Regions from separate parts of the Bacillus sp. CGMCC 1.16607 genome, predicted to be linked through region 1. Evidence: predicted binding sites of a transcription regulator. Region 1 holds the regulator's gene; each other region holds the start of a gene.
The links. The regulator Rex, encoded in region 1, represses fermentation and respiration genes when NADH is low (regulators of the CRP and FNR family bind a similar motif). The targets are predictions, from matches to a motif close to TTGTGAAATATTTCACAA.

Region 1 (2,279 bases):
CTTAATTTCTCAAACCATTGCTGCGAATATCGAAAATTTGCTCGGAATTGAGCCGGGGTCAGAAAATACAAAAGAAATTATGGAAATCATTAATCTATTCCCATTTGTCATCATTGTCAGTTCCATTTTAGGCCCTGTATTAGAGGAAATCGTGTTTCGAAAAATTCTATTCGGGTCTCTATACAAGCGATTTAATTTTTTCCTCTCTGGGTTAATCAGTTCGGTTATTTTTGCACTCGCTCATATGGAGCCGGAACATGTATTGCTTTATTCGGCTATGGGGTTCACCTTCGCTTTTCTTTATGTAAAAACAAAGCGAATCTGGGTTCCGATATTTGCTCATGTCTCGATGAATACATTTGTCGTACTTATTCAGTCCATTTTTAAAGAAGACATTGAGAAAATGATGCGTGATGCTGAAAAAATTCAAGGATTCATCTCACTTTTTATGTAAACAACCTAATACAAGAACTCCACTTTTTGAAGTTCTATTTTTTTGGAGGGACAAATGAGACAATCACCATTAGGATCTGGCATCCTCTATCTTTTGCTAGCAGCTTTATTTACTTATTTCGCCATACAAAACGTTCGAGAAGGCGGTTGGGATTTCTTTTCTTATCTATTAGTCATTTTAGCCACCTTTGATCTAGGTTCAGGTCTTAAAATGATCGCCTTTCATTTTAAACTAAAAAAAGCTCGACCAAAAAAATGAGTCCGAAAATGGACTCATTTTTTAATGTCTAGCGCAAGCGTTCTAAACCCAACGTACAGGATGTATTAGTGTCGATAATGCGAAAGAACCTCCGAGTTTTTTATTCCTCTTCACTCGAGTAATGTTTTAAAAAGTAAATCAAACTTTGTAACTCGACCGCTAAATCAATATGATGAACACGAATCGAACTTGGAACAGCTAGACGTGCAGGGGTGAAATTCAAGATTCCTTTCACATTTGCTCTTATTAGCTTATCCGTGATCGTTTGAGCAACGGGTGCAGGAACAGTCAGAATCGCTACCTGGACCCCCAATTCCACTAATTTTTCCTCAAGATCATCCATGTGGAGAACTTTCACATCACCAATGAAGGTACCTACCTTCCCTTCATCTACATCAAAAGCAACTTCGATCTTTGTGTTATTATTTTTCAAAAAATTATAATTTAAAAAGGCCGTTCCTAAATTCCCCACTCCAATTAAAGCAACCTTTGTTAGCTCATCTTGGTCTAGTGTTTTGCGAAAGAACGATAATAAATAATTAACATTATAGCCATAGCCTTTTTTCCCTAACGCCCCAAAATAGGAAAAGTCTCTACGAATTGTAGCGGAATCTACTTTCACCGCTTCACTTAATTCAGCCGATGAAACCCTCTGCTTCCCAGAGGAATGTAAATTTTTTAAAAATCGATAATATAACGGCAGCCGCTTTGCCGTTGCTTGCGGTATTTTCATCTGCTCATTACTCATGTACCATCCCATCCCCTACCTCATCAAATTTTGCTTATCTATTTTACATCATTCACTCTTTTAAAATCACCATTTTTTCCACCTGTTTTTTCTACAAGAAAGGTTGGCCCAATGACCATTCCTTTATCTATCGCCTTGCACATATCATAAACAGTCAATGCACATACGGATGCTGCTGTTAGTGCTTCCATTTCTACACCCGTGTTTCCTTTTGTTTTCACAGTGGAATATATATGTAAGAGATAATCAGTCTCTATTTTTTCCCATGAAAAGGATAAGTCTATCCCAGTAAGAGGGATCGGATGACACATCGGAATTATTTCCCACGTTTTTTTACATGCCATCACAGCCGCAACTTGAGCGACAGCCAGAACATCACCTTTTTTCATCGTTTGATTTGTGATTTTTTCATATATTTCTTGATTTAGTCGAATACTTGACTGAGCAATAGCGGTTCTAACTGTTTCGGGTTTATCACTCACATCCACCATTTTTGCTCTGCCGCTTTCGTTAAAATGTGTAAGCTCTGCCATGTAAATACTCCTCCCAACCTAATCATACACTATTTTTTTACATCTGTGTGTGATGTTTGTATACCCCTTCACATATTCAACATTATTGCCGATATGTGTAGATTACGATACACTTATCTTAAGTAATTGAGGTGAAAATTGATGATTTTATTACAAGTTAATCAGCTATTTAAACATTTTGGTGCTGAAACCATTTTATCGAATATAAAGCTTGAAATTCAAACCCGTGATCGTATTGCCCTTGTTGGCCGTAATGGTGCAGGTAAATCAACTCTATTAAAGATTA
Region 2 (2,279 bases), on a different contig from region 1:
TCATTTTGGCTTGATTTTAAAGAAGGCTGGGATGCATTTAGACATAATAAGGCGTTAAAGACGATGACCATCTTTATTATTTTTATTAACAGTACGATGACCGTAGTGAGTACAACTGTTTTGATCTTTGGTACGGCAGACCTAAAATTAACGAATTCCTCGCTTTCTATGATTCTATCCTTTGCCGGTATTGGAGGATTAGTTGCTAGTATAACAATCAATTCACTTCGAAAAAAATGGAAACTTGGTTTGATGTTTGGTGTGTCGATCATGATGAATGCATTTGCTTATTTAGGACTATATTATACAGACAATTACTATCTCTTTGCCATTTCATTAGTGTTGAATGGTTTTGCTACAACGATTTACATCATTTGTGCCTACACCTTTAGACATGAGCAAACACCTGCGAACTTAATGGGAAGAATAGGTGGTCTAACGGGTACCCTCTTTCGAATCGGAATGCCTGTTACGATGCTCATTTCAGGTTGGATGATAAGTTGGTGGGGAACATCATCAGTGTTTTTAAGCTCGGCTATCATCAACCTAATAATTTTTTTGTTTTACAGTAAAAGCACTCTTTGGAGTATTAAATAGTTTGAGGGTAGTATCATTTGAGAAGCGAACTCCAATATCCGGTGGTACTAATTTAATACCCCACATGATTGATGACTTAACAACAAGAATAAGTGATGAAAGGCCTTATGATGTATATCACAAACTTTCGCGGTGGAAAGTGCTATTTTATTAGTGAGAAACAATCTCATTACTAGTAGAGTTACTATTCCACATTGAAGGAGACTCCTCATGAGCGAAATTATAAATAACCGTGAACAACAACTGATGAAAAATAAGAACCGAATGGCGAAATTAAAAGAAATCTTTAATGATCTTCATAACGGAAGGAACTTGGAAGAGGTAAAAGCTCATTTTGATACCTTTATCGGAAAAATTACTGTTGATGAAATTGCCCAACTCCAACATGAATTTGTAGACGAAGGAAGTATATCTGTTGATGAATTACAGCGTATATACACTCAGCATACAGCTATTTTTAAAGGGGCGATTGAGGTAAAAAGCGATCAAACAAAACGACCTGAAGATTGTCCAGGACATCCAGTTCATACCTTTAAAATGGAAAACAGAGAACTTGAAAAACTCTTAAAATCACAGGTTCAAATGCATTTAGATCAGTTTGTAATAGAGGATACAACTGAAAATGTCTACAAGCTATTGGGTGATATCAATCTGCTGCTTGATATTGACAAACACTACAGTCGTAAAGAAAATCTAATTTTCCCATATTTAGAAAAGTACGGGATATACGGACCGACCAACAATATGTGGAGAATTGATGATTTCATCCGAGATGCGATAAAGGAAGCAAAACAAAAACTAGCTACTTACAATGGGGACAAAAAGGCAATCGTCCACGTTGTTACCTATATCATAAATGAAGTAAAAGATATGATTTTTCGAGAAGAACAAATGCTCCTCCCAATGGCTTTGAATCATTTTACAGAAGATGAATGGGTAAAAATTGCTCATGAAAGTGATGAAATCGGATTTTGTCTGACAGGACCTGTTGATGAATGGAAGCCCGATAGAAAGGAACTGCATGAGAATGCCATGTCAGAAGGATATATTAAGATGGAAACAGGTATTTTGTCATTAAAACAGTTGGAGCTGCTCTTAAACCATTTGCCTGTAGACATCACTTTCATTGATCAAGAGGATGTTGTCCGCTACTTCTCTCATGGAAAAGAAAGAATTTTTGCCCGTACTAAAGCAGTTATAGGCCGAACTGTACAAAACTGTCATCCACCGAGAAGTGTTCATGTTGTGGAGGAGCTATTGGCTGACTTTAAAGCAGGCAAGAAAGACACGGAGGATTTCTATATCAAGTTCCGTGATAAATATGTATATATTCGTTATTTCGCTGTTCGTGATGAAAATAGTAAATACATCGGTACTCTAGAATTTACTCAAAATATCGATCCAATTCAAGCAATTGAAGGGGAAAAACGGATATTGTCATAATAGATCAAGTTGGATGTGGGCCCCTGTCCCATCATCTAATTGGAAAACCGGTGTTTTGTCCCATGGGCTACATCTATGGGACAATTTCTAATTGGGAGACGAGTGTTTTCCAATTAGACCTTTTTACAAAAGAAGAATGGATGCCTAAGCTGAAAGGACGAAGGGGAAGCTTCCATTCCCTCCGTCCATAACTTATTGAAATTTTAGATGGCTGAACCTTTATATAATATTCTGTATAT
Region 3 (2,279 bases), on a different contig from region 1:
AAATACCATTTCTTTAATTTAAATCAAAGGGTACATAATAAGAATATTTACCATGACCAATGAGTTTATAGTTTTTATTTAAAACCCTCCGTATCGTCTTCTTTGACTTTATTACTTTACGCCAATCATAAATTGCATTTGTGGTAATTTTTCTATCGGGAAAAAGAATGTGAAATTCTTGAACATTCCGTAAAACAGCCTTTGTAATATCCTCATTACATCCACACTTATTTCAAATCAATATGTTCTCAACAACACCAACATTAAATGAGTTGCACATAGAACAAATAACATCTACGTTAAGTTCATCATAAGTGTAGACAGGTACACGGGTAAAAGGTGATTTTTCTAAATGATGAGACAATAGTTTTTCAGCAAATTTCAAATGTCTTTCTAATAATTTAGATTCACTTAGATTAATTTTTTTCATAAAGCGGTCAATTTGTGATGGGAAAATAATCGGGAGGTTCAATGGGGCTTGATAAAGGTAGAAATCGGTGTTGACGAAAACAAGATATGCCTCGATCGAAAAATTTAACTTTAAATCTTGAATCATTCTTCGGAGTAAGGTTTCGCTGCGTTTCAATTGTGCTAAGGGGTCTTTTATTTCAGATTTAGACAAGGTATACCAGCTTCCGCTGTCTAAATAATAATCCCCTTCAAAGTTCTTAATATCGAAAAGGTAAATTGTTTTTGAAATTATGAGCAGTGCATCAATTTGAAAAAATGAGTTGTTTATCTCAAATAATAAATCACTAAGAATAAGATGATCAGAAGTGAGAGATTTTAACCTTTCATCAAACTTTAGTTCCCCTTCAAAACCCTTCTCAAGGTTTAAATAATAATTTAAATCTTTTCTAGACAACTGTATTCTTTTATTCAATAACCTGAATAGTTTAAGCTCTTCAGTTTCAAATCTTTGTCTTAAAAACATTTGCCCACTCCCTATTCTTTTTACTCAAATCAAATCTCAAAAAAGTATGCTTATCCAAGTGTTGCAAAGGGTTTATCTAGAACAAAACTAGTATTTTTCACAAAACCGTCACAGTTTACCTGAAAGACTTTCGATCTGTGAGATATCTCACTTTTTCAATAAAAGGCCTGCATTATAATACAGTTACAAGGCGTTGTATTAAATAGGAGGCGCTATATTATGTTTAGTAGAGATTTTAATAAAGATCCGTTTATTGTCATTTGGGAACTAACTCGAGCTTGTGGGCTAAAGTGTCTACATTGCCGAGCTGAAGCACAATATCGTCGTGACCCTAGGGAGCTTTCTTTTGAAGAAGGAAAGCATCTAATTGATCAAATATATGAAATGAATAATCCGATGCTTGTTTTTACTGGTGGCGACCCACTAATGAGAGAAGATGTTTTCGATATTGCCAAATATGCTATAAATAAAGGTGTTCGTGTTTCGATGACACCAAGTGCTACTCCAAATGTTACAAAAGAGTCTATCGAAAAAGCGAAAGAGGTTGGACTTGCAAGATGGGCATTCAGCTTAGATGGCCCAACGGCAGAAATACATGATCATTTTCGTGGAACAACGGGTTCTTTTGATTTAACAATGGAAAGAATTAAATACTTGCATGAATTAGAAATTCCGATTCAAATAAATACAGTTATTTCCCGTTATAATTACGATTATTTAGATGAAATGGCAAAGCTTATTGAGGATTTAGATTGTGTATTATGGAGTGTCTTTTTCCTCGTGCCTACAGGCAGGGGACAAGAAAAGGATATGATCTCTCCAGTGGAGCATGAAAAAGTATTCCAATGGTTGTATGAATTAAGTAAACGTGTTCCATTTGATATAAAAACAACAGCTGCACAGCATTATCGAAGGGTTGTTATTCAACAAAAAATGCGAGAAATGAAAGAACAAGTGGAAGAGATCCAGTATTTAGATGCCTTAACTCAACAAGGTTTAACTGGTTCGATAGATGGTTTGGGCCGTGCTCCAAAAGGAGTAAATGATGGAAATGGATTTGTGTTTATCTCACATATTGGCGATGTTTATCCAAGCGGATTATTACCGGTAAAAGCAGGAAATGTAAGAGAACAGCCACTTGCGGAGATTTACAGAGAGTCACCGATATTCCAAGCTTTGCGAAATCCTGATTTGTATAAAGGAAAATGTGGACAATGTGAATTCCGATATGTATGTGGGGGATCTAGGTCCAGAGCGTATGCCATGACAGGAGATTATTTAGAAAGTGAACCATTCTGTGTCTATATTCCTAAATCGATGCGTCAAAAACAAGTAAATTAGCAAT

Region 2: the regulator Rex is predicted to act here: its motif matches at 703-720, upstream of ACFSO7_RS11765 (DUF438 domain-containing protein).
Region 3: the regulator Rex is predicted to act here: its motif matches at 1,070-1,087, upstream of ACFSO7_RS04135 (TIGR04053 family radical SAM/SPASM domain-containing protein).

The regions. Positions count from the first base shown of each region.
Region 1 covers NZ_JBHUJX010000014.1:14,162-16,440, forward strand. Annotated here, with positions in the region: gene ACFSO7_RS09495 (CPBP family intramembrane glutamic endopeptidase) at 1-454, shown strand, start outside; gene ACFSO7_RS09500 (YdiK family protein) at 509-712, shown strand; gene ACFSO7_RS09505 (redox-sensing transcriptional repressor Rex) at 813-1,460, opposite strand; gene moaC (cyclic pyranopterin monophosphate synthase MoaC) at 1,499-1,993, opposite strand; gene abc-f (ribosomal protection-like ABC-F family protein) at 2,135-2,279, shown strand, end outside.
Region 2 covers NZ_JBHUJX010000018.1:318,834-321,112, reverse strand. Annotated here, with positions in the region: gene ACFSO7_RS11770 (MFS transporter) at 1-597, shown strand, start outside; gene ACFSO7_RS11765 (DUF438 domain-containing protein) at 808-2,040, shown strand; gene ACFSO7_RS11760 (PucR family transcriptional regulator ligand-binding domain-containing protein) at 2,244-2,279, opposite strand, start outside.
Region 3 covers NZ_JBHUJX010000008.1:267,493-269,771, forward strand. Annotated here, with positions in the region: gene ACFSO7_RS04130 (nuclease-related domain-containing protein) at 233-934, opposite strand; gene ACFSO7_RS04135 (TIGR04053 family radical SAM/SPASM domain-containing protein) at 1,154-2,275, shown strand.